One region of the Klebsiella sp. PK01 genome, then DNA from elsewhere that is predicted to be linked to it. Evidence: predicted binding sites of a transcription regulator. Region 1 holds the regulator's gene; each other region holds the start of a gene.
What was found. Region 1 encodes PurR, which represses purine synthesis genes. Its sites were predicted from a motif close to CANGCAAACGTTTGCNTG; they were not measured.

Region 1 (7,334 bases):
ACCGGCACAAAAGCATACCCGAGACCGCCGGATATCACCGCGCCGCCCGCCGCCGCGCCCAACGCGTTGCCGAGGTTGAAAGCGCCAATATTCACCGATGATGACAGGCCCGGCGCTTCGTGCGCCACGCGCATTACCCGCATCTGCAGCGGCGGAACGACCGCGAAGGTTGCCGCGCCCCACACGACCATGCTGACGGCAGCACCCAGTTGCGATTGCGCCAGCAGCGGAATAGCCAACATGATGGCAATCAACAACAGCAGGAATCCTTTCAAAGTGCCGGAGACTGAACGGTCGGCAAACTTACCGCCCAGATAGTTGCCAAGCGAGAAACCGACGCCGATTAATACCAGCATGGCGGTAACAAACAGCGGTGAAGCGTTGGTGATGGTATGCAGTACCGGAGAAATGTAGGTATACAGCGTGAACATTGCCCCGGCGCCCAGCACGGTGGTCAACAGCGCAGAGAGTACCTGAGGCCGCATTAATACCGACAGCTCGCGCTTCACGTTCGGACGCTCGCCGGCGCTACCTTTCGGCAGGGAGAACCACAGGCTTACCATCGCAATTAACCCCAGACCCGCCGTGGCCAGGAACGACATTCGCCAGCCGATGGTTTCACCAAGCCAGGTGGCAGCCGGTACGCCGCCGATATTGGCAATGGTCAGCCCCATAAACATGGTCGCAACCGCGCTGGCCTGTTTGTGTTTTGGCACCACGCTTGCGGCAACGACCGAGCCAAGGCCAAAGAACGCGCCATGATTGAGGCTGGTGATAATGCGCGACAGCAGTAGCGTCGTGTAATCCGGCGCAATAGAAGAGAGCACGTTGCCGAGGGTGAAGATCCCCATCAGGAAGATCAATGCATTGCGGCGAGCGCGATGCGACAGCAGTAACGTCATTAACGGCGCGCCGACCATCACGCCAATGGCATAGGCGCTAATCAGCATCCCCGCGGCCGGAATAGAAACATCTACGCCTTTGGCGATAACCGGCAGTAATCCCATCGGGGAAAACTCAGTGGTACCGATACCAAAGGCACCGATCGCCAACGCGAGTAAGGGAAAGTTGATTTTCATTCAGAGACTCCATCAGGCCGATTCAGGACACGGCATTACATCAGAAGCCAAAAGCATGACATCAATCACAGAAAAACAGAAGTAAACGAAATGACAAAAGATTTTTGCAGATCTGCTAATAATGGCGGGATAGGAGGGGAAGCCCCCTCCCTGCTGGAATCAGTGCAGTACCGCGGTCAACGCGGCGGCGACGATCAGACCCAGAACAATAACCGTCGTTGTCAGCGAAAACTTTAAATTTGTGTCCATCAATTTTCTCCCCTGATTATCCCCACATAGAAAGTGAGCTTGCTCATTTTTGCACAAAAATATGCAAAAATCTTCCCGGATTTAGAGTGATGCACATTTTTGCTCTTCCCCTTTGCCGCGAGATAGGACAAAATCCCACGCTAATTTGAAAGCGTATCGGCCATTGACCCCTTCCTGTCGTTCTGTGTCGTTTTCCCAGGTGTTGCAATGTTGATCATTGTATACAGGGTGTGTATAGGCAAACGTTTACGTATCGATAATCAGACGATCAGGTCAAGGTCTGGAGTGAGAAGTAATGGCAACTATTAAAGATGTAGCGAAACGCGCAAACGTTTCCACTACAACTGTATCACATGTGATTAACAAAACCCGTTTCGTGGCGGAAGAGACGCGCAATGCGGTGTGGGCGGCAATTAAAGAACTCCACTATTCGCCAAGCGCCGTGGCTCGCAGCCTGAAAGTCAATCACACTAAATCGATCGGTCTGCTGGCCACCAGCAGCGAAGCGGCCTATTTCGCTGAAATTATCGAATCCGTAGAAAAAAGCTGCTTCCAGAAAGGCTATACCCTGATTCTGGGCAACGCCTGGAACGATCCGGAAAAACAGCGCGCCTACTTGTCTATGATGGCGCAAAAGCGCGTTGACGGCCTGCTGGTGATGTGTTCCGAGTACCCGGAGTCCGTACTCAGTATGCTCGAAGAGTATCGTCATATCCCGATGGTGGTGATGGACTGGGGTGAAGCCAAAGCGGACTTTACCGACTCGGTTATCGATAATGCCTTTGAAGGCGGCTATATCGCCGGCCGTTACCTGATTGAACGCGGCCATCGTGAAATTGGCGTTATTCCGGGCCCGCTTGAGCGTAACACCGGTGCCGGACGCCTGGCAGGCTTCATGCAGGCAATGAAAGAAGCGCATATCAATGTGCCGGAAAACTGGATTGTTCAGGGCGACTTTGAACCGGAATCCGGCTACCGCGCCATGCAGCAGATCCTCAATCAGCAGCACCGCCCAACCGCCGTGTTCTGCGGCGGCGACATCATGGCGATGGGCGCTATCTGCGCCGCCGACGAAATGGGCCTGCGCGTACCGCAGGACATTTCGCTGATCGGCTATGATAACGTGCGTAACGCCCGCTACTTCAGCCCGGCGCTGACCACTATACATCAGCCAAAGGACTCGCTCGGGGAAGCGGCATTCAATATGCTGCTCGATCGCATTGTTAATAAACGTGAAGAGTCGCAGTCCATTGAGGTACATCCGCGTCTTATCGAGCGCCGCTCGGTTGCCGACGGCCCGTTCGTCGATTATCGCCGCTAACGCCCTCCCCCCGGCGCCGGTTATTCCGGCGCCCGCAACCACTCCCGATTCAACGTTTCGCTGTCGCCAAGATAGTCAAGTAGCCAGCTCAAAGCGGGTGAGGCATCGCTTTGTTGCCAGGTCAGGCAGCAGGCGGCATCCGGGAATGGGTTTTCCAGCGTTAAGGCCGTCCACTCCCCGCTATCAATATGCGGGCGGGCAAAGTGGCCTGGCACCATCCCGACGCACAATCCTGCTGAAAGACAGGTGGCTGAAGATTCCCAATCCGGCACCACCACCCGCTTCTGGTTATCCAGCAGCCAGGTTGTGCGCTTCGGCAGCGAGCGTGAGGTATCTTCGCGCACCAGTGACGGCCAGTTGCGCAACACGTCATCGCTGAGCGGCCCTTCCATCTGCGCCAGCGGATGGCTGCTGGCGACGACACAATGCCAGTTCAGCATCCCCATATCGCGGAAAGCGTAACGCCCGCCCACCGGAATCGAACGCGTCGCGCCAATAGCTAATTCTACCCGCCCATCGGCTAACGCATCCCAGACGCCGTTGAAAACTTCCTGAAAAACGATCAGTTCGACATCGCTAAAATGGCGATAAAAATCAACAATCATCTGGCGCATCCGCGCCGGTTTAACGATATCGTCCACCGCAATCGACAGCTGGCCACGCCAGCCGTTAGCAATCTGCTGGCACTGCTGGCGGGTGATCTGCATTTTTTTGATAACAGAACGTCCTTCCTGCAAAAACCAGTGCCCGGCGGGGGTCAATTCAACATCACGATGGCGACGTTCAAAAAGCGGAACCGCAAGCCACTCCTCCAGTTGTCGCACCGTATAGCTCACCGCCGAAGGTACGCGGTGCAACTCCTGCGCCGCGGCGCTGAAACTCCCGTTACGCGCCACAGCATCAACCACTTCTAAGGAATATTCAGACCACATATTCTGCCTGCAAAATTTTTGAATGCATGTGACAAATAATAGCGTTTCACAAGGCGGATTACACTCCCTACACTCTGCGGCATCGTACCTGCATCAGTAGAAAGAGAACGTTATGCAACAACCTGGGAAAGGATTTTTAGTGTGGCTGGGCGGCCTGAGCGTGCTTGGCTTTCTGGCCACCGACATGTATCTACCGGCCTTTGCCGCCATTCAGCAAGACCTCAACACCTCTGCCGCATCGGTTAGCGCCAGCTTGAGCTTATTCCTCGCGGGCTTCGCGATCGGCCAGCTGTTCTGGGGGCCGCTGTCGGACCGCTATGGTCGGAAACCGATTCTGCTCGCCGGGCTGGCTATCTTCGCTCTTGGCTGCCTTGGGATGCTGTGGGTACGCGATGCGACGCTGATGCTGGTACTGCGTTTTGTCCAGGCGATTGGCGTATGCGCCGCCGCGGTGACCTGGCAGGCGATGGTGACCGACTACTATCCGGCCCAGCGCACCAACCGCATTTTCGCGACGATCATGCCACTGGTCGGGCTCTCTCCGGCGCTGGCGCCGTTACTCGGCAGCTGGCTGTTAGTCCATCTGGAATGGCAGGCTATCTTCGCCACCCTGTTCGCTATCACCATACTGTTGATGCTGCCGGCTTTTCGTCTGAAGGCGGTCGTCAAACCTGCTGGCGAAACCCAGCAGAAAATTACCTTTATGTCCCTGCTGCGTTCACGTGAATATAGCGGTAACGTGCTCATTTATGCGGCGTGTTCCGCCAGCTTCTTCGCCTGGCTCACCGGTTCGCCATTTATCCTCCATGAAATGGGCTATGGTCCGACGGTAATTGGTCTTAGCTACGTGCCGCAAACTATCGCCTTCCTGATCGGCGGTTACGGCTGCCGTGCGGCGCTGCAAAAATGGCAGGGTCATCAGATGCTGCCCTGGCTGCTGGTTGTTTTTTCGCTGAGCGTAGCCGCGACCTGGCTTGCCGGAATACAGGATCATCCGTCGCTGGTTGCGTTAATGGTTCCGTTTTGCATCATGGCGATTGTGAATGGCGGCATTTACCCTATCGTTGTCGCCCAGGCGCTGAAACCTTTTCCACAGGCGACCGGCCGCGCCGCCGCCCTGCAGAATACGCTGCAGCTTGGCCTGTGCTTCCTGGCAAGCCTGCTGGTCTCAAGCCTTATCGCCACTCCGCTTCTGACCACCACCAGCGTGATGCTGATTTCCATCGTCCTGGCAGGCATCGGTTTCTGGATGCAGCAACGACGCGTACAGTTAGTGAGCGAATCATCTCACGCTTGATGAATTTTTAAAGGATATCCCGGACCAGTCATTAGCCTGCTAATATATTTTTATTGAAAGGCGGTTTTTAGCGGCCTATACTGGATCCGGCATCACATAAATAGAAAGTTTTTTAGATATTAACGGGGGCAGGACGCAGCCCGTTTAACCATGGAAGGCCTTTCGGCAAGGGTTATCTCCCTTCCTCTGTTCTACGTCGGATAGCACCCTCACGATTTTTTCGTGAGATTTCTCACAAAGCCAAAAAAGCGTCTACGCTGTTTTAAGGTTCTGATCACTTGGGCGTGATGGAGAAGCTATGAGTTCATCGTGTATAGAAGAAGTAAGTGTACCAAACGATGATTGGTACCGGATTGCAGCTGAATTATTGGGCCGTGCCGGAATTGAAATCAATGGTTCCGCACCCTCCGATATCCGGGTAAAAAACCCGCTCTTTTTTAAACGCGTGTTACAGGAAGGGTCTCTCGGATTAGGCGAAAGCTATATGGACGGCTGGTGGGAATGCGAACGCCTGGATATATTCTTTCACAAGGTATTGCGCGCCGGGCTGGATAAGCAACTCCCCCGCCACTTCAAAGATACGCTTCGTATCGCTGGCGCTCGTCTGTTCAATCTGCAAAGCAAAAAACGCGCCTGGATTGTTGGTAAAGAACACTACGATTTAGGCAACGACCTTTTCCACCGCATGCTCGATCCCTATATGCAATATTCCTGCGGATACTGGAAAGAGGCCGAAAATCTGGAGCAGGCGCAGCAGGATAAATTAGATCTTATTTGTCGCAAACTGCAGCTTGAGCCGGGAATGAAAGTGCTGGATATCGGTTGCGGTTGGGGTGGGTTGGCCTATTACATGGCCAAAAACTATAACGTCAGCGTGACCGGCGTGACCATTTCGGCTGAACAACAAAAAATGGCGCAAGAGCGTTGCGCGGGATTAGATGTCAATATTCTGCTGCAGGACTATCGCGATCTCCACGAAAGTTTTGACCGCATCGTCTCCGTCGGGATGTTCGAGCACGTAGGGCCTAAAAATTACGCCACTTATTTTGAAGTTGTCGATCGTAATTTAAAACCAAACGGTCGTTTTCTGCTGCACACCATTGGCTCAAAAATTACCGATCACAACGTCGATCCGTGGATTAATAAATATATATTCCCTAACGGTTGCCTGCCGTCGGTACGCCATATCGCCGATGCCAGCGAGAAGCATTTTGTGATGGAAGATTGGCATAACTTTGGTGCCGATTATGACACCACCTTGATGGCCTGGTACGAGCGTTTCCTTGCCAGTTGGCCGGATATTGCCGATAACTATTCGGACCGTTTCAAACGCATGTTTACCTATTATCTGAATGCCTGCGCCGGTGCTTTCCGCGCCCGCGATATTCAGCTCTGGCAGGTCGTCTTCTCGCGTGGTGTTGAACACGGCCTGCGCGTAGCCCGCTAGACTCGCTAAAAAAAGCCCCCGCAGAAATACGCATCTACGGGGGCTTTTTTAATTATTCTTCCGCGCTTTTTTGCGCCGCTTCTTTTGCCGCCAGCACGCGTTCCACGGTATCCACCACCGCCTGAGTCTGCGGATCGATTTCGATATTCACTTTATCGCCGAGTTTTTTCACCCCAAGCGTCGTACGCTGCAGCGTTTCGGGGATCAGATGCACGCAGAAACGAGTCGGGGTCACCTCGCCAACCGTCAGGCTAATACCGTCCACGCCAATGAAACCTTTATACAGGATATATTTCATCAGCGCCGGGTCCTGTACCTTAAACCAAATCTGGCGATTGTTTTCCGAGGTGAGGATTTTAACGACTTCGGCGGTGGTCATAATATGGCCGGACATCAAATGGCCGCCGATTTCATCACTGAATTTCGCCGCTCGCTCAACGTTGACCATATCGCCTTCATGGATAGCGCCAAGGTTGGTGATCCGCAGCGTCTCTTTCATCAAATCAAAGCTGATTCGCGGGCCGTCAATTTCGGTAACGGTCAGGCAACAGCCATTGTGCGCCACCGAAGCACCGGTCTCCAGGCCGTCGAGCATATGCGCCGGCAGCTCCACCACGTGGGTGCGGAAATTCGGTTTCTCATCGATGGACACCACTTTCGCAGTCCCCTGTACAATACCAGTAAACATACTTTGCTCCTGTTGAGAATCGTGACGGTATCATTACCGTTATATATACGCGGAACAATAACAGTTGACCAAACAGGTTGCCAGCGCGCATCGTGCCCCCACCATTTTTTCACTGGCTTAATGGCTAATCCTCGCTACAATAGACTGGAAATTCCTCCTGTTTTTTCTTCTTGCTGCCATTTAAGGCGGCTTTTTTAGTCTCAAAATAACAACAATATAAAGGTGTTCACGTGCAGAAGTACTTTATAGAAGCGCGTCAGTTATTAGCATTGGCTATCCCGGTCATTCTGGCGCAGGTCGCCCAGACGGCGATGGGTTTTG
Region 2 (7,334 bases), 310 kb from region 1:
GTTTAACCAGTTCATCCAGCAAATCCTGAACATCGCTTTCCGCCAGCGACATCACCGGCTCGCGGTTGGTTTTCTGGTTACAGGCGGTGACCACCGCATTCACCGACAGCGGATATTGTTCGGGTGTGGTCACTTGCTTCTCCAGCAGGCAACCAATAATGCGCGCTTCATGTGCGGTTAGCTGATATTTCATGTTGTCTCCTTAGCGCCCCGGGGTCCAGTCAGTGGTCGTTAATGCCGTCAATACGTGATCTCGCCATTGCCCATCAATGAGGAGGTAGTCCTTAGCGTAACCCTCTTTCTCGAAACCCAGTCGGGCGAGCAAGTCACCGCTGCGTTTATTGTGCGGCATATAGTTGGCCATGATGCGATGGATATGCTGCGTACGCTGCATATAGCGAATCGCCGCGGTCAGCGCTTCAAACATCAGCCCCTGCCCTTGCCACTTTTCACCAATGGAATAGCCGAGATAGCAGGCGTGGAATGAACCACGCACTACGTTGGAGAAGTTCGCTACCCCAATAATCTCTTTCTCATCAGGATCGAGCAGCGCGAAATAGAATGCCGAACCTTGTTTATGAAACTCCGTAATCATCGACAATCGCGCCTGCCAGCCGGAGGGATAACAGTGGCTTTCATCGCGCACCGGCTCCCAGGGTTTCAGGAACCCTTTGTTTTCCGCGTAGTAATCGGCCAGACGCCAGGCGTCACGATCGTGAACCAGCCGCACCACCAGCCGGTCCGTCGTCAAACGCACCTTGGGTACGTTACTGCGATAGCCAAACATTCCTCACTCCTGTTCCCTGCCCCAAACTGATATCTTTCACTATACCTTCCCTGAGTGAAGGTGTGAAAACAGCAACATACCATTTTCTGCACCATCTCCATTTTTCGATGAATAGCCTCAATCGATCTTGCTTTTTGATAAAAAAATATTGTCGCCAGTATGCTGGGAAAATAACCGGCGCACCCGCAGAATATCTAAGCTTATCTTTCTTTTTCCCTGGAGGGGAAATGTCCCGCGTATCGCAGGCAAGGAGCCTGGGTAAATATTTCCTGTTAGTCGATAACATGCTGGTTGTTCTCGGCTTTTTTGTCGTATTCCCCCTGATATCGATCCGTTTTGTCGACCAGATGGGCTGGGCAGCGCTGATGGTCGGTATTGCCCTCGGTCTGCGTCAGCTGGTGCAACAAGGTTTAGGCATCTTCGGTGGGGCGATCGCCGATCGTTTTGGCGCTAAACCGATGATCGTCACCGGGATGCTGATGCGCGCCGGCGGTTTCGCGGCGATGGCCGTCGCCCATGAGCCCTGGGTACTCTGGCTCTCGTGCATTTTGTCCGGTCTCGGCGGCACACTGTTCGACCCGCCGCGAGCGGCGCTGGTGGTCAAGCTGGTGCGCCCGCATCAACGCGGTCGCTTCTTCTCTATCCTGATGATGCAGGATAGCGCCGGCGCGGTAATCGGCGCCCTGCTAGGCAGCTGGCTATTACAGTACGATTTCCGTCTGGTATGCAGCGCGGGGGCGGCGCTTTTTATTGCCTGCGCCGCGTTTAACGCCTGGTACCTACCGGCCTGGAAACTCTCGACGGTCAAAACGCCGGTCCGCGAAGGGTTGGGGCTGGTGTTACGCGATAAGCGCTTTGTCACTTACGTGCTGACCCTGACCGGTTACTACATGCTGGCCGTACAGGTGATGCTCATGCTGCCGATTATGGTTAACGATATTGCGGGTTCTCCGGCGGCGGTCAAATGGATGTATGCCATTGAGGCGACAATTTCCCTGACCCTGCTGTACCCCATCGCCCGCTGGAGCGAAAAACGTTTTCGTCTTGAGCATCGCCTGATGGCAGGTTTACTGGTGATGACGGCGGCGATGCTGCCGATTGGCTTAACCAGTACGCTACAGCAGCTGTTTACCTTAATCTGTATTTTCTATATCGGCTCGATCATTGCCGAGCCTGCGCGCGAAACGTTGGGCGCTTCGCTAGCCGATGCCCGCGCCCGAGGCAGCTATATGGGTTTTAGCCGCCTTGGCCTGGCCTTCGGCGGCGCGCTGGGGTACGCCGGCGGCGGCTGGCTGTTTGATGCCGGTAAAGTGCTCAGTCAGCCTGAACTCCCGTGGTTGATGTTGGGCATTATCGGCTTTGCGACATTCATTGCATTGTGGTGGCAGTTCAGCCAGAAACGGTCGGCTTCCGGTATGCTGGAACCGCGCATCTGACGCGCGGCCAAAGTGGTAATCCTTTTTTTCAGCATTTTCCGCTAGTACAAGCGGGGCTAGCAGACCATGCTGCTTTGTGTCAGGATTAGCCATGGCATGACGTTAAGGAACCCAATGAAAAAGATGTTGATCGCGGCCGCGCTGATTATCAGCGGCCTTCTGAGCGGATGTAACCAGCTTACGCAATACTCGGTGAGCGAGCAGGAGATTAACCAGGCGCTGCAGAAACGTAATCACTTCGCCAAAGATATCGGCCTGCCTGGCGTAGCGGATGCGCATATTGAACTGCAAAACCTGACCAGCGCCATCGGTCGTGAAGAGCCTAACAAAGTGGCGCTGAGCGGAACCGCTAATCTGGATCTGAATTCGCTGTTTGGCAATCAGAAAGCGACCATCGACCTGAAGCTTAAAGCGCTGCCGGTGTTCAATAAAGAGCAAGGCGCGATTTATCTGCGTGAAATGGAAGTCGTCGATGCGAAAGTTAAGCCGGAAAAGCTCACCTCCGTGGTACAGACGCTGATCCCCTATCTGAATCAGTCGCTGCGCAGCTATTTCAACCAGCAACCGGCCTACGTTCTGCGTGAAGATGCCAGCACCGGCGAGGCCTTAGCGAAGAAATACGCGAAAGGCATTGAAGTGAAACCGGGCGAGATAATCATCCCCTTCACTGACTAAACGATAAGGGCGCTGAATATAGTGCCCTTAATTTTTTACGGAAATGAGTGCAAAGGAAAACGTTTACGCTTATCCTTAGTGCCCGGCAAAAAACAGCCCTGATGACTGAACCAATTAGCCGGAGCCTTCCATGACAGCACAACCCCAGGTATTGAAAATCCGCCGCCCTGACGACTGGCATATCCATCTTCGCGATGATGATATGTTAAAAACCGTCGTGCCTTACACCAGTGAGTTTTACGGCCGGGCGATCGTGATGCCGAATCTGGTACCGCCGGTAACGACCGTCGCTGCTGCCATTGCTTATCGCCAGCGCATCATCGATGCGATTCCCGCCGGGCATGATTTCACTCCGCTGATGACCTGCTACCTGACCGACACGCTCGACCCGAACGAACTGGAACGCGGATTCCATGAAGGCGTATTTACCGCAGCCAAACTCTACCCGGCAAACGCCACCACCAACTCCAGTCACGGCGTGACCAGCACCGATGCCATTATGCCGGTGCTGGAACGGATGGAAAAACTGGGCATGCCGCTACTGGTGCACGGCGAAGTTACCCACGCTGATATTGATATCTTCGATCGCGAAGCGCGCTTTATCGAGACGGTGATGGAACCGCTGCGCAAACGGCTGCCGGGGTTAAAAGTGGTCTTCGAACATATCACCACCAAAGATGCCGCTGAATACGTGCGCGACGGCAACGAACTGCTGGCCGCCACCATCACGCCGCAGCATCTGATGTTTAACCGCAATCATATGCTGGTTGGCGGTATTCGTCCGCATCTATACTGCCTGCCGATCCTCAAGCGCAATGTCCACCAGCAGGCGCTGCGTGAACTGGTCGCCAGCGGGTTCAGCCGCGCCTTCCTCGGCACCGACTCCGCCCCGCACGCGCGCCACCGTAAAGAGGCCAGCTGCGGCTGTGCGGGCTGTTTCAATGCCCCAACCGCGCTCGGCAGCTACGCCACCGTCTTTGAAGAGATGAACGCGCTGGCGCATTTTGAGGCTTTCTGCTCGCTGAATGGCCCGCGTTTCTACGGCCTGCCGGTGAATGAAAGCTACGTTGAACTGGTACGCGAAGAAAGCACCGTTGCCGAAAGCATCGCCCTTCCAGGCGATACGTTGGTGCCGTTCCTGGCCGGTGAAACCGTGCGTTGGACGATGAAAAAATAAAGTTTTTTGCCCCCTGTTGTAAATGCGCAAGCGTTACTGTATAAATAAACAGTATATTACCCAGGGGGCCATTATGCGCATCGAAGTGTCAATTGCCAAAACCACAGCCTTACCCAGCGGCGCGCTGGAAGCGCTGAATAACGAACTATCTAAACGTATCGCTCAACACTACCCGGAACGTGAAAACCAGGTCACGGTACGTTATGCCGCCGGCAATAATTTGTCGGTCATCGGTGGTTTGAAAGAAGACAAAGACCGGATTAGCGAAATCCTGCAGGAAACCTGGGAAAGCGCCGACGACTGGTTTATCCACGACTAAGCCTCCGGGTTTGCTTACGCAAAATCAATTTGCTCCCTCATTGTGCTTTTTTTTGCCGGGTCGCCCCGGCTTTTTTATCTCCACTTATAACTAAGACTTTCCTTAATATCCTGATAAATTCCTTAAAAAATAATGAGACCCAGGACGAAACTCGCGCAAAAAACCGCCAATCAGAGCAAAATTTGTCTCTAATTATTTATTTTCTCGAGTTTGTACTTAACTGCTGATATAATTAACGTGCTTCAGAAAACAAGCATTAAACCTCGAGAATTGTTGTCTTTTAACATATGAATAAGGGGTTATGATGGAAAAGAATAATGAAGTCATCCAGACCCATCCCCTCGTCGGATGGGACATCAGCACCGTTGATAGCTACGATGCGCTGATGTTGCGCCTGCACTACCAAAACCCCACGCAAGAAAGCAATAAAGAAGCAGAAATTGGCCAGACGCTATGGCTAACGACGGATGTCGCACGTCAGTTTATTTCTATTCTGGAAGCAGGAATAGCGAAGATAGAATCTGGCGATTACCAGGAAAATGAGTATCGCAGACATTAGTATCACCGATGATGTCTAAATATTCACGGAACAGGCACCTGCGGGTGCCTGAATTATTTTTCGCGCTTGTACATCCGGCTGATGTTAATTACCCTGCTAATAAAACAATAACCCGGAACTCACCATGCAATACGACCTCATCATTATCGGTAGTGGCTCCGTTGGCGCTGCCGCTGGCTATTACGCCCGTCGCGCCGGTCTGAATGTCCTGATGACCGATGCCCACAAACCGCCGCACCAGGAAGGCAGCCACCATGGCAGTACGCGGCTGATTCGTCACGCCTATGGCGAGGGCGAAAGATACGTGCCGTTGGTGCTACGCGCCCAGCAGCTATGGGACGAATTTGCGCAAAGTAGCGGCGAGGCCGTATTCGAAAAAACTGGGGTTATTAACCTTGGCCCCGCGAGCTCCGATTTTCTCAATAACGTTGCCCACAGCGCGCGTCAGTTTGAGCTTAACGTGGAAGAGTTGGATGCTGAGGCGGTCATGAAACGTTGGCCGGAGATTCGTATTCCGCAAGATTACCGGGCTATTTTTGAACCGGCTTCCGGCGTGTTACGCAGCGAGCTGGCGGTAGAAACCTGGATTCGCCTGGCGCGCGAAGCGGGCTGCGCCCAACTGTTCAACTGCCCGGTTACCGCAATTCACCATCACACCGACGGCGTGACCATCGATACCGCCGATGGTAGCTACAGCGGCAAAAAACTGCTGATCAGCGCCGGAACCTGGGTAACAAAATTATTGCCGGAACTGCCTATTCAACCGGTACGTAAAGTCTTCGCCTGGTTCCAGGCCGATGGTCGCTATAGCGCGAAAAACAACTTCCCTGCTTTCACCGGCGAACTGCCGAATGGCGATCAGTATTATGGCTTCCCGGCAGAAGACAACGAATTGAAGATCGGCAAGCATAACGGCGGCCAGCTGATTTCCGAACCGGAAGAGCGGAAACCGTTTGGCGCGGTGGCCAGCGATGGCTCGGAGTCGTTCAACTTCCTGCGCAACGTGCTACCCGGGATTGGCGGCTGCCTGCACGGCGCCTCCTGCACTTACGATAATACGGTCGATGAAGACTTCATCATCGATACGCTTCCCGGTCACGACAATACATTACTCATTACCGGGTTAAGCGGTCACGGTTTCAAGTTTGCCCCGGTACTAGGCGAAATTGCGACGCAATTTGCGCAAGGTGAAACGACGGAGTTTGATCTGACTCCCTTCTCGCTGGCGCGCTTTTCGCAATAATAGCCGGCCATAAAACCAAACGGCCTCAATCGAGGCCGTTTCATATCAGAGAGTGTGTATGCGTCGCCTGTATCACTGGTTAGTCAACAACGTGCGCGAGCACTTTATGATTTATCTCGCGCTGTGGCTGCTGCTAGCGGCAATCGACCTCATCTGGTTATGGTTTTACTGACGGGTCGGGATCCGGGATACCTAATTTGGTATTCAGACGGCCGCGGGATTTATTAAAAATCTTATTGCCATTCTCTCGTCCCGCCCGCAGTTTGCGCTGCTCCTCTTCCGGCAGTTTATGCTCTTCCATGCAGGCTTCGCTACAGCAACCGGCAAATTTCTCGGCACAAGCCGGGCACTGAATAAAAAGCAAATGGCAACCGTCATTCAGGCAATTGGTGTGGCTGTCGCACGGTGCGCCGCATTGATGGCAGTGGGCAATCACATCATCAGAAATACGCTCGCCCATTCTCTCGTCAAAGACAAAGTTCTTACCGATAAAGCGTACCGGCAAGCCCTGTTCACGGGCGCGTCGCGCGTACTCGATAATCCCGCCTTCAATGTGCCACACCTTATTGAAACCGCTATGTTTCATCCAGGCGCTGGCCTTCTCACAGCGAATGCCGCCGGTACAGTACATGACAATCTTCTTGTCTTTATACTCCTGCATCATCTCAACCGCTTTCGGCAATTGATCGCGGAAGGTATCCGCCGGAATTTCCATCGCGTTCTCGAAGTGACCGACTTCGTACTCATAATGGTTGCGCATATCGATGAATACCGCGTCCGGATCGTCCAGCATCGCGTTCACTTCCGCCGCTTTCAGGTACTCGCCAACGTCAGAGGGGTTAAAGGTCGGGTCATCAATACCGTCGGCCACAATACGGTCGCGGACCTTGAGACGCAGGACCCAGAAGGATTTACCGTCATCATCCAGCGCGATATTCAGACGTAACCCCTTCAGCGCCGGGTCAAAGCCATCAAGAAATTCACGCAGCGCCGCGACCTTGCTTTCCGGCACGCTGATCTGCGCATTAATACCTTCATGCGCCAGATAGATGCGACCAAAGACATTCAGCTTAGTCAGCGCCAGCCACAGGGCATCACGGGTCGCTTTCGGGTCAACGATAGTGAAATATTTATAGAA
Region 3 (7,334 bases), on a different contig from region 1:
GGGGCTGGCGCAGCGGTTAGGCGTCAGGATCGGTGATAGCGTCACCTTTACCGGCGATACCCAGCAATTTAGCGCTAAGGTGACCAGCGTGCGCAAAGTTGACTGGGAGAGCCTGCGGCCAAACTTCTTCTTTATTTTCCCGCCGGGGGCGCTGGATGGGCAGCCGCAAAGCTGGCTTACCAGCTTCCGTTGGGATAATGGCAACGCGATGCTGACCCAGCTTAACCGCGAGTTTCCCACCGTTAGCCTGCTGGATATCGGCGCCATCCTGCGCCAGGTCGGCCAGGTGTTGACGCAGGTCAGTCGGGCGCTGGAGGTCATGGTGGTGCTGGTCACCGCCTGTGGCGTGCTATTGCTGCTGGCCCAGGTGCAGGTCGGGATGCGCCAGCGGCATCAGGAGCTGGTCGTCTGGCGGACGCTGGGGGCTGGTAAAGTCTTGCTGCGCACCACGTTGTGGGTGGAGTTCGCCCTGCTTGGCGTGGTTTCGGGGCTGGTGGCGGCCATTGGCGCCGAGGTGGCGCTGGCGATGCTGCAAACCAAAGTGTTTGATTTTCCATGGACGCCGGACTGGCGGCTGTGGGTGATGCTGCCACTCTCAGGCGCTATTTTATTATCGTTGTGCGGCGGTTGGTTGGGATTACGCTTATTAAAAGGTAAAGCGTTATTCCGATAATTTAACCAGTAAATAGATTTCATTTTTATGAAGCGCCGCGCAATTTCGCGGCGCTTTTATTTTAACGGCACAAAATGATAATTCCTTGATTTTTAAGCGCACAAAACATTAAAAACCCAACAACACGTCGTGCTAATTCGCAGTTAATATTCAACTGGCAAATATAAGGTTGCTTATTACTCAAGGAAAAAGCATGGCACATAAAATAAAAGCGCTGGCGATCTCGATCGGCGCAGCATTAGCGTTAACCTCTTTTGCATCCCAGGCTGAGATTACGCTGCTGAAACAAGATCCGCAGGCGGGCGATCCGTTAAGTCGCCTTAACTTTACCGTCGGCGGGAGTATTCGTCCGCAGTTCAATATGATGACCGGCGATGGCGATAAAGGTTCCTACAAGCGTAACGGTTTCGATGGCGGCACCCGTTTCCGTTTCGCGGCTGATTACTATCTTTTTGATGATATTAGCTGGATCAGCTACTACGAACTGGGCGTCAATATTCCGGCGCTGTTCGATTGGGACAATCACTACGCGGAAGGGGCGAATAATACCACCCGCCGTATGTTGTTCACCGGTCTGAAGAGCGATACCTGGGGTACCTTAACCTACGGTCAGCAAAACAGTATTTACTATGATGTCGTCGGCGTGAAAACCGATATCTGGGACTACGATATGATCGGTCAGGCTCCGGGTAACGGTATTAACGGCGATTACGATGGTTCTTATCGTTCACGCAATATGTTGAAATATAAGAAAACCGTCGGTGATGTCGATCTGTATGGCTCCTATCTGTTTGAAGATAGCGAATATCTGCCGGGCGATGGTCTGCGCTACAAGCGTAAAGGCGGCGGGTCTATCGGCGTGGATTACCACATTATGAAGGACCTGACCTGGGGTACCGCGTGGAACTACACCCGCGCCGAAATGCGCGACCCGTCAAGCTCCAATAGCAAAACCTACGACCAGAATATTGTCGGTACCGCGTTGAGCTGGACTCCGGATAACTGGACCTTCTCCTTCGGCGGCGGCTGGTATCAGAACTTCATGACTACCAAGAAAACCGATGTTCATAACTATTTCGCCGGCGATGCCTGGGGTATTGAATACTTTGCGGGCTATAAATTCCCGATCAATCAATACGCTGTTAAATCTATTCAACCGTACTTTATGGGCGACCGCCTGGAGTACGTGAATGGCCGCAACTACCAGCGTATTGATAACGGTTTGGGTATTAGCTTCCAGCTGGATTACGGTTTCCGTGTTGATTACGAGCACGTGTTTACCTCCAGCACCGATGATCTGGGCGATATGAACCTGGTGCGTCTGCGCTACGACTTCTAACGATGAGCCGCCGCAAGCCGGGAATTTCCCCGGCTTGCGCTGCGCTAAGCGGGAGTAGCCCCGGTAAGGCGCCAGCCGCTACCCGGGAAGCCGTCTGGTTGGGGAACTACTTCGCCAGCCAGGCGGCGACATCCTGCCAGTTACCGCGAAAGATAATCTTCCCGGCTTTTTTCCCCAACTGATAGCGATACATCGGGTCGTAGTATTCATTTAACAGCGGAACCAGCCAGGCGAAGTGCGCCTCGGTACTGGCGGTACGCTGCTGCTGCGACAGCGCCGCGTCGAGCAGTTCGCTTAGCTGGGCAAAGCGCTGTAGCCCTAGCCGACGCCGGATGGCAAACAGCCCGTGATGCAGATACTCGCTATATTCCTGCCAGCCTTTCTCTTCGCCATAGGCGGCAATAAAGTCGCGATGCATACGATCGAAGTACTCTTCGCGCAGTCGCTCCAGACGAACGTCAAACGGATCTTCCACCACCGCCAGCGGCGATTGCGCCATGCGGATACGCAGGCACTCCGGCAGGTGGTTCGCGCCGATCATATGGCCTTCATCTTCCAGCACCCAGCGTGTCTGTTGTTCAGCTTTTTTAAGCAGGGTGACCGCCAGATGGTTTTCGAACGTCGCCTGCGGGTGTTGCTGCAGTAGCGTTCGGCCAAATGACGAACCGCGGTGGTGGGCGTGACCTTCAAGATCGATACCGTCCGGGCGCGAGCAAACCAGCTGGGTTTTGCCATTGCCGGTGCAGCCGCCAATCAGCACGATAGGGCGCTGTACCAGCTCCTCGGTAGCCTGTATTGCCGCCTGGCGTAGCGCTTTGTAGCCGCCGACAATCAGCGGATAATCGACGCCAGCTTCCCGCAGCCACTGCTGCACGATATGCGAGCGCTGGCCGCCGCGGGCGCAGCACAGATAGCCCTGCGGATAGCGGGCGCAGGCCTCCAGCCACGCCTTGAGACGGCTGGCTCGCAGGTCGCCATCGACCAGCTTATGGCCGAGGGCTAATGCCGCTTCCGGCCCCTGGCGCTTGTAACAGGTGCCGACGGCGGCGCGTTCGTCATCGTTCATCAGCGGTAGGTTAATCGCCGCGGGCATCGCGCTTTGCTGAAATTCCACCGGTGCGCGGACGTCGATAAGCGGCGTATCCGCGCTGAGGATGGCGCGATAGTGTCTCCCATTTTCCATGGGTCGTCCTTTTGAGTTAAAACCAGATGTGCTTACTGCGAGGTGGGGATTCTACGCGCCGAAGGGCGTGCCGGGGAAGGGGATAGATCAAATCCCCGGCACGAATGGCTTAATTAAGCTGCGATTGCGCCCAGAAAACACCGCTGGCGTATTCGGCTGGCAGGAGCGGTTTCAGCGCTTCCAGCGTGGCGCTCAGGCGATCGGTATCGCTGTCGGTCAGATTCAGGTGGCCGACTTTACGCCCCGGACGAACCTCTTTGTCGTACCAGTGCAGATGCACCAGCGGCAGTTTTAGCCAGTCGTAGTTCAGATCGCTGCCGATCAGATTGATCATCACCGACGGGCTGTTGACCACCGGTGGCGGCAGCGGTAGATCGGTAATGGCGCGCAGGTGCAGTTCAAACTGGCTAATGGAAGCGCCGTTCTGCGTCCAGTGGCCGCTATTATGTACGCGCGGCGCCAGCTCGTTGATCAGCAGTCCCTCGGCGGTGACGAAGCACTCCATGGCCATCACGCCCACGTAGTCGAGCTCGTTCATGATCGCCGTCAGCATGCTTTCCGCCTGCGCCTGCTGGCGGGCATTGGCCTGCGGGAAGGCGACGCTGGCGCGCAGAATGCCGTCCTGGTGCAGGTTGCGGGTCAGCGGATAAAACACCGTGCTGCCGTCGCGGCCGCGGGCGCCGACCAGCGACACCTCGCCGGAGAAGTTAATACCCTGCTCAACGATACACTCGCCGTAGTTATCATTGGGTAGTTGTGTGGTTTCGTTCTCGCGTAAACGCCACTGGCCGCGGCCATCGTAGCCGCCAACGCGGCGCTTGACGATAGCCAGTTCGCCCAGACGGGCAAACACGGCGGGCCACTCGCTTTTATCCGCCAGTAGCTGCCACGGCGCGGTGGCGAGGCCAAGTTTGTCGAACAACTGTTTCTGGGTCAGGCGGTCGGCGATGATCGGAAAAACGTCGCGGTTAACGAACGCCGGATGGCGCGCCAGCTCACGGGTTAAAGCGGTTTCCGGCCAGCGTTCGATTTCGGCGGTGATGACGCTTTGCTGGAACGGCACCGCTTCCGGGTCGGCTTCCAGGCCGACCGGCCAGACGGCGATGCCCAGCGGTTCACCGGCCTGACGCAGCATGCGGCCTAACTGTCCGTTACCGAGGACGCAAACCTGTTTCATGCCGCACCTCGCGGGTCCGGGTTATCCAGCACCTCATCGGTTTGCGCCTGACGCCAGGCGCTCAGGCGCTGGTGCAGCTCAGCATCATGCTGGGCGAGAATTTGCGCGGCGAGCAGGGCGGCGTTAGCGGCGCCGGCTTTGCCGATGGCCAGCGTGCCGACCGGGATGCCGCGCGGCATTTGAACGATAGAGTAGAGGCTGTCAACGCCGCTTAACGCTGCGCTCTGAACCGGCACGCCAAGCACCGGCACCAGAGTTTTCGCTGCAATCATGCCCGGCAAATGCGCCGCGCCGCCCGCACCGGCGATGATCACCTGATAACCGTTGCTTTCGGCGCTTTCGGCGAAGCTAAACAGTTTATCGGGCGTACGGTGGGCGGAAACCACTTCAACATGGTGCGGAACGTTCAGGGTATCAAGGATTTCTGCGGCGAACTGCATGGTAGCCCAGTCGCTTTTGGACCCCATCACGATGGCGATACGCGCCGGATTATTGCGGGAAGACATGCGTCTGAAAACTCCTGTGGGTGTGCTTCACACTGCTTTAGAGGCCACAGAGAATAGCACGATATCCCGCCAAGGAAAACGGTTGCGTCGGCGGAAATACAGGGAAATCGTTGGCGAAATTAAAACGGAAAATAGATAAGTTCGACGCCGTCGGCGCTGACTTTAACCATTGACCCTTCGCTGTGCCACGCGCCGAGGACCACGCGCCACGCGGGCTGCCCGTTGGCCTGGAGTTCATGGACGGCCGGACGATGGGTATGGCCGTGAATCAGCCACTGCACCTGATGCCGCTCCATCGCGTCGACGACCGCCTGCGGATTCACATCCATAATTTCCATCGATTTGCTGCTATTGGCGGCTTGGCTATCGGCGCGCATTTTGGCGGCGATGCGGCGGCGGATAAACAGCGGCAGGGCGAGAAACAGACGTTGGATCCACGGGGTGTGGACTTTAGCGCGAAACGCCAGGTAACCGGGGTCATCGGTACATAAGGTGTCGCCATGCATAATCAACACTTCACGGCCATAGAGGTCCAGCCGCTCTTCTTCAGCGAGCAGGATCATGCCGCTCTGGCGGGCGAAGCGCTGGCCGACGAGAAAATCGCGGTTGCCGTGGATGAAGTAGCAGGGAACGCCGGCGTCGACGACGGCTTTGATGGCCGAAGCGATTTGCTGATGCAGCGGGTTCGGATCGTCATCGCCGATCCAGGCCTCGAACAGGTCGCCGAGTATATACAGCGCGTCCGCTTCGCGGGCGCTGCCGGCTAAAAAGCGCAGAAAACCGGCGGTGATCGCCGGTTCTTCTGTTTGCAGATGCAGGTCTGCAATAAAAAGTGTCGCCACGAATTATTCGCTGACGGTGACGCTTTTGATTACAACATCTTCTTTCGGCACATCCTGGTGCATGCCGCTGCGGCCGGTGGCAACCGCTTTGATTTTGTCTACCACGTCCATACCTTCAACCACTTCGGCAAAGACGCAGTAGCCCCAACCCTGCAGGCTTTCGCCAGAGAAGTTCAGGAAGTCGTTGTCTACTACGTTGATGAAGAACTGCGCGGTGGCGGAGTGCGGCGCCTGAGTACGGGCCATCGCCAGCGTACCACGGGTGTTTTTCAGACCGTTGTTGGCTTCGTTCTGAATCGGAGATTTGGTCGCTTTCTGATTCATGCCCGGCTCAAAGCCGCCGCCCTGAATCATGAAGCCATTGATAACACGGTGGAAAATGGTGTTGTCGTAGAAACCTTCGCGGCAGTAGTCCAGGAAGTTTTTAACTGTTTCCGGCGCTTTGTCGTCAAACGTTTTGATTACGATATCGCCATGATTGGTGTGGAAAGTAACCATTTTTGCATCCTGTTCCGATGATTGTAGTGCTGAACCCAGGGTTGGGTATGACATAGGTGGCTGTTATAGCATAACCGCGGGGGTCGATGCACCTTGCAATGTGTGCTGCTTCCGGTTTGAATTAGGGTTAGAATAAGCGACTTATATCCACACACGTCTACACGGAATCTTCGATGTTAAAAATTTTTAATACACTGACGCGCCAAAAAGAAGAATTTAAACCTATTCATGCCGGGGAAGTTGGCATGTACGTGTGTGGAATTACCGTTTACGATCTCTGTCATATCGGCCATGGCCGCACCTTCGTCTCTTTCGACGTTGTCGCTCGTTACCTGCGCTTCCTTGGTTACAAGCTGAAGTACGTGCGCAACATTACCGATATCGACGATAAAATCATTAAGCGCGCTAATGAAAATGGCGAAAGCTTTGTCGCGCTGGTCGATCGCATGATCGCTGAAATGCACAAAGATTTTGACGCCCTGAACATTCTGCGCCCGGACAACGAGCCGCGCGCCACCCATCATATCGCCGAAATTATCGAAATCACCGAACAGCTGATCGCCCGCGGTCACGCTTATGTGGCGGATAACGGCGACGTGATGTTCGACGTACCGACCGACCCGAACTACGGTCTGTTGTCGCGCCAGGATCTCGACCAGCTGCAGGCAGGCGCCCGCGTCGACGTGGTCGACGTTAAGCGTAACCCAATGGACTTCGTCCTGTGGAAGATGTCGAAAGAGGGCGAGCCGAGCTGGCCGTCGCCGTGGGGAGAAGGGCGTCCGGGCTGGCACATTGAGTGCTCGGCAATGAACTGCAAACAGCTGGGTAATCACTTTGATATTCACGGCGGCGGTTCGGATCTGATGTTCCCGCATCACGAAAACGAGATCGCGCAATCGACCTGCGCCCACGATGGCGAATACGTCAACTACTGGATGCACTCCGGAATGGTGATGGTCGATCGCGAGAAAATGTCGAAATCGCTGGGCAACTTCTTCACCGTTCGCGACGTGCTGAAGTACTACGATGCCGAAACCATCCGCTACTTCCTGATGTCCGGCCACTATCGCAGCCAGCTGAACTACAGCGAAGAGAACCTCAAGCAGGCGCGTTCGG
Region 4 (7,334 bases), on a different contig from region 1:
GTCGATCTGATTGTTCAGGTGGACGAAGTCGGCGATCCGGAAAAAATCACCGCTGGCGCGATCCGTCTGACCAGCAACCCGCGCGAGCTGCTGATCGCCCGTCAGGCGGCGAAAGTGGTTGAGCATTCTGGTTACTTTAAAGACGGTTTCTCGCTGCAGACCGGTACCGGCGGCGCCTCGCTGGCGGTGAGCCGCTTCCTCGAAGATAAAATGCGCCGTAACGGCATTACCGCCAGCTTCGGCCTCGGCGGCATCACCGGGACGATGGTTGACCTGCACGAAAAAGGGTTGATTAAAACGCTGCTCGATACCCAGTCGTTTGATGGCGACGCGGCGCGTTCATTAGCGCAGAACCCGAATCACGTAGAGATTTCCACCAACCAGTATGCCAGCCCGGGCTCTAAAGGCGCCTCCTGCGAGCGCTTAAACGTGGTGATGCTCAGCGCGCTGGAAATCGATACCGACTTTAACGTTAACGTGATGACCGGCTCTAACGGCGTGCTGCGCGGCGCATCCGGCGGCCATAGCGATACCGCCGCCGGCGCGGATTTGACCATCATTACCGCGCCATTAGTTCGCGGCCGTATTCCCTGCGTCGTGGAAAAAGTGCTGACCCGCGTCACGCCGGGAGCCAGCGTAGATGTGCTGGTCACCGACCACGGCATTGCGGTAAACCCGGCCCGCCAGGATCTGATCGACAATTTGCGCAACGCGGGCATTCCGCTGATGACTATTGAGGAACTGCAGCAGCGTGCGGAACTGTTAACCGGCAAACCGCAGCCGATCGAGTTTACCGATCGCGTGGTGGCGGTGGTGCGCTATCGTGATGGCTCCGTTCTTGATGTCATTCGTCAGGTGAAAAACAGCGACTAAACGCAGAGGGGGAAGGGCAATGAGCGAAGTGTTAATCAATCCGCCGCGTTCTCTGCGCGTGACATCGCTGAACGCTGAAGAGGTGGTCAGCGCGGTAGAACGCGCGCTTTTAACCGAAGTTCGCCTGACCCCAAAGCCCGGGTTGGTGGACATTCGTAACACAGGCGCCCATCACGATATGGACCTGGCCTCTTTTGAGGCCAGCACCGCGGTCGTGGCTCCGTGGATGGAGAAATTTTTCATCATGGGCCACGATACCGCGGCTATCGTACCGGAACAGGTGTTAATGATGCTGCGTCCTGTAGGGATGGCCTGCGAGAACGATATGCTGGAGGCCACCGGTGGAGTGAATACCCATCGCGGGGCAATCTTCGCTTTCGGTTTGCTGAGCGCGGCGGCGGGAAGGCTGGTATCGAAAGGCGAACCGATTGAACAGCATCGGCTTTGCGATCAGGTGGCGCGATTCTGTCGCGGCATGGTTATGCAAGAACTCTCTTCCGCCAGCGGCGAACAGTTAAGCAAAGGCGAGGCCCATTTTTTACGTTATGGACTCTCCGGCGCCCGCGGCGAGGCCGAGAGCGGCTTTCGTACCGTGCGTACCCAGGCGCTGCCGGTGTTCAATCGCATGATGGAAGAGACCGGCGACAGCAACCTGGCGCTGCTGCAAACCTTGCTGCATCTGATGGCGTGGAATGATGACACCAATCTGGTCTCGCGCGGCGGGCTTGCGGGCCTGAACTATGTGCAGCAGGAGGCGCAGCGGCTGTTGTGGCAGGGCGGCGTCATGGCTGACGGCGGGCTGGAGGCGCTACGCCAACTCGACGACGAGCTGATTGCTCGCCATCTCAGCCCCGGCGGCAGCGCCGATTTACTGGCGGTAACCTGGTTTTTATCCGCTTTCCCCGCAGGTGCGCTTTTCCCCCTTTGATTGAGTACACAACGCCTTAGCCCGCGTCGCGCGGGCGGGGCGCTACCGTGTCCCCTCCCAATTTTCACTACATAAAAGCCGAATCGCGGCACAATCATATAGTTTTTACTGATATCGACCGCCGTTTGTCATAAATTTCTAATTATCGGCGTTTTTGAGTAGCGGCTATGCAATGGGCTGGTTACTCTGAAAACAATTCACGTGAAGTTAACAAAAGAGAATAGCTATGCAAGATGCACAAATCCGCGTGGCCATCGCCGGCGCGGGCGGCCGGATGGGACGCCAGTTAATTCAGGCTGCGCTGCAGATGGAAGGCGTGGCGCTTGGCGCGGCGCTGGAGCGCGAGGGTTCAAGCCTGGTGGGCAGCGATGCGGGCGAGCTGGCGGGCGCAGGCAAATCAGGCGTTACTGTCCAAAGCAGCCTGGCGGCGGTAAGCAATGATTTCGATGTTTTAATCGATTTTACCCGCCCGGAAGGCACGCTTAACCATCTGGCTTTCTGCCGTCAGCACGGCAAAGGGATGGTGATCGGCACCACCGGTTTTGATGATGCCGGAAAGCAGGCGATTAGCGATGCCGCACAGGAAATCGCCATCGTCTTTGCCGCTAACTTTAGCGTTGGCGTCAACGTGTTGTTAAAGCTGCTGGAAAAGGCGGCAAAGGTAATGGGCGATTATACCGATATCGAAATCATCGAAGCGCACCATAGGCATAAAGTGGACGCGCCATCAGGTACCGCGTTGGCGATGGGCGAGGCGATCGCCGGGGCATTGAACAAAGATTTGAAGGACTGCGCCGTCTATAGCCGCGAAGGCCATACCGGCGAACGCGTTCCGGGTACTATTGGTTTTGCTACCGTCCGCGCGGGCGACATCGTCGGCGAACATACGGCGATGTTCGCTGATATCGGCGAACGTATCGAAATTACCCATAAGGCCTCCAGCCGGATGACGTTTGCCAATGGTGCTGTTCGTTCAGCTTTGTGGTTGAAAGATAAAAAAAGTGGTCTTTTCGATATGCGTGATGTGCTTGAACTGAATGCTTTATAATGATTATTACCCATCGTGATGTGGTTATTGCATTCAATATGTAATTGATTGCAAAGGGCAATATTTTATTGCCCTTTTTTATTTTGAATGCTTTTGGGTTTTTTCTTCTGAAAGCTTTAAAAAACTATATCTTCCTGATGTTTTTGGTTATTGAATTGTAAATTTTGACCATCTGGTCCACTTTTTTACCCTCCGCTGGCTGATTTTACAGTTTTCCTCGCCCGCAAGCGTTTTCTCAACCAGGTTAGTTGATCTTTTTACCGTGAAAATAGCCCATTTCGCGCCAGTGACGTAAAATAAGGTTAAAAATATCCGCTTTAAGTTGACTTTTACCTGACATCTCTCCAGAATGCCGCCGTTTGCCAAAATTCTGCGGGCAAAAATTTGCATTGATTCAGATCTATGTCTGAATTAATATGCAAATAAAGTGAGTGAATATTCTCTGGAGGGTGTTTTGATTAAGTCAGCGCTTTTGGTTCTGGAAGACGGAACCCAGTTTCACGGTCGGGCCATCGGGGCAACCGGCACGGCGGTTGGGGAAGTCGTTTTCAATACTTCAATGACCGGTTATCAAGAAATCCTCACTGATCCTTCCTATTCCCGCCAAATCGTCACTCTTACTTATCCCCATATTGGAAATGTCGGCACCAACGCCGCCGATGAAGAATCTTCTCAGGTACATGCACAAGGCCTGGTCATTCGCGACCTGCCGCTGATTGCCAGCAACTTCCGCAATACCGAGGACCTTTCTTCTTACCTGAAGCGCCATAACATTGTGGCCATTGCCGATATCGATACCCGTAAGCTGACGCGTTTACTGCGTGAGAAAGGCGCGCAGAATGGCTGCATCATCGCCGGCGATAATCTTGATGCCCAGCTGGCGCTGGAAAAAGCCCAGGCGTTCCCTGGCCTGAACGGTATGGATCTGGCGAAAGAGGTCACTACTGCAGAAACTTACGCCTGGACGCAGGGGAGCTGGACACTGGCGGGCGACCTGCCGGAAGCGAAGGCGGAAAGCGAGCTGCCGTTCCACGTCGTGGCTTATGACTTCGGCGCCAAGCGCAACATCCTGCGGATGCTGGTCGATCGCGGTTGTCGCCTGACTATCGTACCGGCGCAAACGTCGGCAGAAGATGTGCTTAAGCTGAATCCGGACGGTATTTTCCTCTCCAACGGCCCTGGCGACCCGGCGCCGTGCGATTACGCCATCGCGGCAATAGAAAAATTCCTCACCACCGATATTCCGGTCTTTGGCATCTGTCTTGGCCATCAGCTGCTGGCGCTGGCGAGCGGCGCGAAGACCATTAAGATGAAATTTGGTCACCACGGCGGCAACCACCCGGTTAAAGATATCGATAACAATGTAGTGATGATTACCGCCCAGAACCACGGCTTTGCCGTTGACGAAGCGACGCTGCCTGCCAATCTGCGCGTGACCCACAAGTCACTGTTCGACGGGACCCTGCAGGGGATCCATCGTACCGACAAGCCGGCGTTTAGCTTCCAGGGTCACCCTGAAGCGAGCCCGGGCCCGCACGATGCCGCGCCGCTGTTCGACCACTTTATCGAGTTAATTGAGCAATACCGTCAGTCCGCGAAATAATCAGGAGTAAAAGAGCCATGCCAAAACGTACAGACATAAAAAGTATCCTGATTCTGGGCGCGGGCCCGATTGTTATCGGTCAGGCGTGTGAGTTTGACTACTCGGGCGCCCAGGCCTGTAAAGCCCTGCGCGAAGAGGGTTACCGCGTTATTCTGGTGAACTCCAACCCAGCGACTATCATGACCGACCCGGAAATGGCCGATGCGACCTATATCGAGCCGATTCACTGGGAAGTGGTACGTAAAATTATCGAAAAAGAGCGCCCGGACGCGGTACTGCCGACTATGGGCGGCCAGACCGCGCTGAACTGCGCGCTGGAGCTGGAACGTCAGGGCGTGCTGGCTGAGTTCGGCGTGACTATGATTGGCGCGACCGCCGATGCGATCGATAAAGCGGAAGACCGTCGTCGCTTCGATGTGGCGATGAAGAAAATCGGCCTCGACACCGCGCGTTCCGGCATTGCGCACACCATGGAAGAAGCGCTGGCGGTGGCCGCTGACGTTGGCTTCCCATGCATCATCCGTCCGTCCTTCACCATGGGCGGCACCGGCGGCGGTATCGCCTATAACCGCGAAGAGTTCGAAGAAATCTGCGAACGCGGCCTGGATCTCTCTCCGACCAACGAACTGCTGATTGATGAATCGCTGATCGGCTGGAAAGAGTACGAGATGGAAGTGGTGCGCGATAAGAACGATAACTGCATCATCGTCTGCTCGATTGAAAACTTCGATGCCATGGGGATTCACACCGGCGACTCCATCACCGTCGCCCCGGCGCAGACCCTGACCGACAAAGAATACCAAATCATGCGTAACGCCTCGATGGCGGTGCTGCGTGAAATCGGCGTGGAAACCGGCGGTTCTAACGTACAGTTCTCGGTGAACCCGAAAGATGGTCGCCTGATCGTTATCGAAATGAACCCGCGCGTATCCCGCTCTTCGGCGCTGGCCTCGAAAGCGACCGGCTTCCCGATTGCCAAGGTGGCGGCGAAGCTGGCGGTGGGCTACACCCTTGACGAGCTGATGAACGACATCACCGGCGGCCGTACTCCGGCCTCCTTCGAACCGTCCATCGACTATGTTGTGACCAAAATTCCACGCTTTAACTTTGAAAAATTCGCTGGCGCTAACGACCGTCTGACAACGCAGATGAAATCCGTTGGCGAAGTGATGGCGATTGGCCGCACGCAGCAGGAATCGCTGCAGAAAGCGCTGCGCGGCCTGGAAGTGGGCGCCACCGGCTTCGACCCGAAAGTCAGCCTCGACGATCCGGAAGCGCTGACCAAAATCCGCCGCGAGCTGAAAGACGCGGGCGCCGAGCGTATCTGGTACATCGCTGATGCCTTCCGCGCCGGTCTCTCCGTCGACGGCGTCTTCAACCTGACCAACATCGACCGCTGGTTCCTGGTACAAATCGAAGAACTGGTGCGCCTGGAAGAGAAAGTGGCGGCAGTGGGCATCAACGGCCTCGACGCTGACTTCCTGCGCCACCTGAAGCGTAAAGGCTTTGCCGATGCGCGTCTGGCTAAGCTGGCGGGCGTGCGCGAAGCGGAAATCCGCAAGCTGCGCGACCAGTACAACCTGCACCCGGTCTACAAGCGCGTGGATACCTGCGCGGCGGAATTCGCCACCGATACCGCCTACATGTACTCCACCTATGAAGACGAGTGCGAATCCAACCCGTCCGTAGACCGCGATAAAATCATGGTTCTCGGCGGCGGCCCGAACCGTATCGGCCAGGGTATCGAGTTTGATTACTGCTGCGTACACGCCTCGCTGGCGCTGCGCGAAGACGGGTACGAGACCATCATGGTCAACTGTAACCCGGAAACCGTTTCGACCGACTACGACACCTCCGACCGTCTGTACTTCGAGCCGGTAACGCTTGAGGACGTACTGGAAATCGTGCGTATCGAGAAGCCAAAAGGCGTTATCGTGCAGTACGGCGGCCAGACCCCGCTGAAGCTGGCGCGTGAACTGGAAGCCGCGGGCGTACCGGTTATCGGCACCAGCCCGGACGCTATCGACCGCGCCGAAGACCGCGAGCGCTTCCAGCATGCGGTTGACCGTCTGAAGCTGAAGCAGCCGGCGAACGCCACCGTGACCGCGCTTGAGCAAGCGGTTGAGAAGGCAAAAGAGATCGGCTATCCGCTGGTGGTACGCCCGTCTTATGTGCTCGGCGGCCGCGCGATGGAAATCGTCTACGACGAAGCTGACCTGCGCCGTTACTTCCAGACCGCCGTGAGCGTTTCTAACGATGCGCCGGTGCTGCTCGATCGCTTCCTCGACGATGCGGTTGAAGTCGATGTTGACGCTATCTGCGACGGCGAAATGGTGCTGATTGGTGGCATCATGGAGCACATCGAACAAGCGGGCGTGCACTCCGGCGACTCCGCCTGTTCTCTGCCTGCCTACACCCTGAGCCAGGAAATTCAGGATGTGATGCGCGAGCAGGTACAGAAGCTGGCCTTCGAGCTGCAGGTTCGCGGCCTGATGAACGTACAGTTCGCGGTGAAGAACAACGAAGTGTACCTGATTGAAGTGAACCCGCGCGCGGCGCGTACCGTACCGTTCGTCTCGAAAGCCACCGGCGTACCGCTGGCGAAAGTGGCGGCGCGCGTAATGGCCGGTAAAACGCTGGCGCAGCAGGGCGTCACTAAAGAAATCATCCCGCCGTACTATTCGGTAAAAGAGGTGGTGCTGCCGTTCAACAAATTCCCGGGCGTTGACCCGCTGTTAGGGCCGGAAATGCGCTCTACCGGGGAAGTGATGGGCGTGGGCCGCACCTTCGCGGAAGCGTTCGCCAAAGCGCAGCTGGGCAGCAACTCCACGATGAAGAAACAGGGGCGCGCGCTGCTCTCCGTTCGCGAAGGCGACAAAGAG

Region 2: a site for PurR is predicted at 2,951-2,968, ahead of pyrC (dihydroorotase). Genes of this name have one in related genera too.
Region 3: a site for PurR is predicted at 4,950-4,967, ahead of purE (5-(carboxyamino)imidazole ribonucleotide mutase). Genes of this name have one in related genera too.
Region 4: a site for PurR is predicted at 3,223-3,240, ahead of carA (glutamine-hydrolyzing carbamoyl-phosphate synthase small subunit). Genes of this name have one in related genera too.

The regions. Positions count from the first base shown of each region.
Region 1 covers NZ_JBYEZM010000001.1:708,346-715,679, forward strand. Annotated here, with positions in the region: gene AC22LX_RS03440 (MFS transporter) at 1-1,079, opposite strand, end outside; gene cydH (cytochrome bd-I oxidase subunit CydH) at 1,239-1,328, opposite strand; gene purR (HTH-type transcriptional repressor PurR) at 1,624-2,649, shown strand; gene punR (DNA-binding transcriptional activator PunR) at 2,670-3,581, opposite strand; gene punC (purine nucleoside transporter PunC) at 3,694-4,878, shown strand; gene cfa (cyclopropane fatty acyl phospholipid synthase) at 5,177-6,325, shown strand; gene AC22LX_RS03470 (riboflavin synthase) at 6,378-7,013, opposite strand; gene mdtK (MdtK family multidrug efflux MATE transporter) at 7,244-7,334, shown strand, end outside.
Region 2 covers NZ_JBYEZM010000001.1:1,017,783-1,025,116, forward strand. Annotated here, with positions in the region: gene AC22LX_RS04950 (YceH family protein) at 1-193, opposite strand, end outside; gene rimJ (ribosomal protein S5-alanine N-acetyltransferase) at 203-787, opposite strand; gene mdtH (multidrug efflux MFS transporter MdtH) at 1,015-2,223, shown strand; gene AC22LX_RS04965 (lipoprotein) at 2,338-2,898, shown strand; gene pyrC (dihydroorotase) at 3,029-4,075, shown strand; gene dinI (DNA damage-inducible protein I) at 4,149-4,394, shown strand; gene bssS (biofilm formation regulator BssS) at 4,699-4,953, shown strand; gene solA (N-methyl-L-tryptophan oxidase) at 5,078-6,196, shown strand; gene AC22LX_RS04990 (DUF2770 family protein) at 6,255-6,368, shown strand; gene trhO (oxygen-dependent tRNA uridine(34) hydroxylase TrhO) at 6,354-7,334, opposite strand, start outside.
Region 3 covers NZ_JBYEZM010000004.1:286,008-293,341, forward strand. Annotated here, with positions in the region: gene ybbP (putative ABC transporter permease subunit YbbP) at 1-673, shown strand, start outside; gene AC22LX_RS14585 (porin) at 867-2,012, shown strand; gene mnmH (tRNA 2-selenouridine(34) synthase MnmH) at 2,119-3,195, opposite strand; gene purK (5-(carboxyamino)imidazole ribonucleotide synthase) at 3,305-4,372, opposite strand; gene purE (5-(carboxyamino)imidazole ribonucleotide mutase) at 4,369-4,878, opposite strand; gene lpxH (UDP-2,3-diacylglucosamine diphosphatase) at 4,998-5,720, opposite strand; gene ppiB (peptidylprolyl isomerase B) at 5,724-6,218, opposite strand; gene cysS (cysteine--tRNA ligase) at 6,392-7,334, shown strand, end outside.
Region 4 covers NZ_JBYEZM010000015.1:4,758-12,091, forward strand. Annotated here, with positions in the region: gene citF (citrate lyase subunit alpha) at 1-873, shown strand, start outside; gene citG (triphosphoribosyl-dephospho-CoA synthase CitG) at 893-1,801, shown strand; gene dapB (4-hydroxy-tetrahydrodipicolinate reductase) at 2,028-2,849, shown strand; gene carA (glutamine-hydrolyzing carbamoyl-phosphate synthase small subunit) at 3,304-4,452, shown strand; gene carB (carbamoyl-phosphate synthase large subunit) at 4,470-7,334, shown strand, end outside.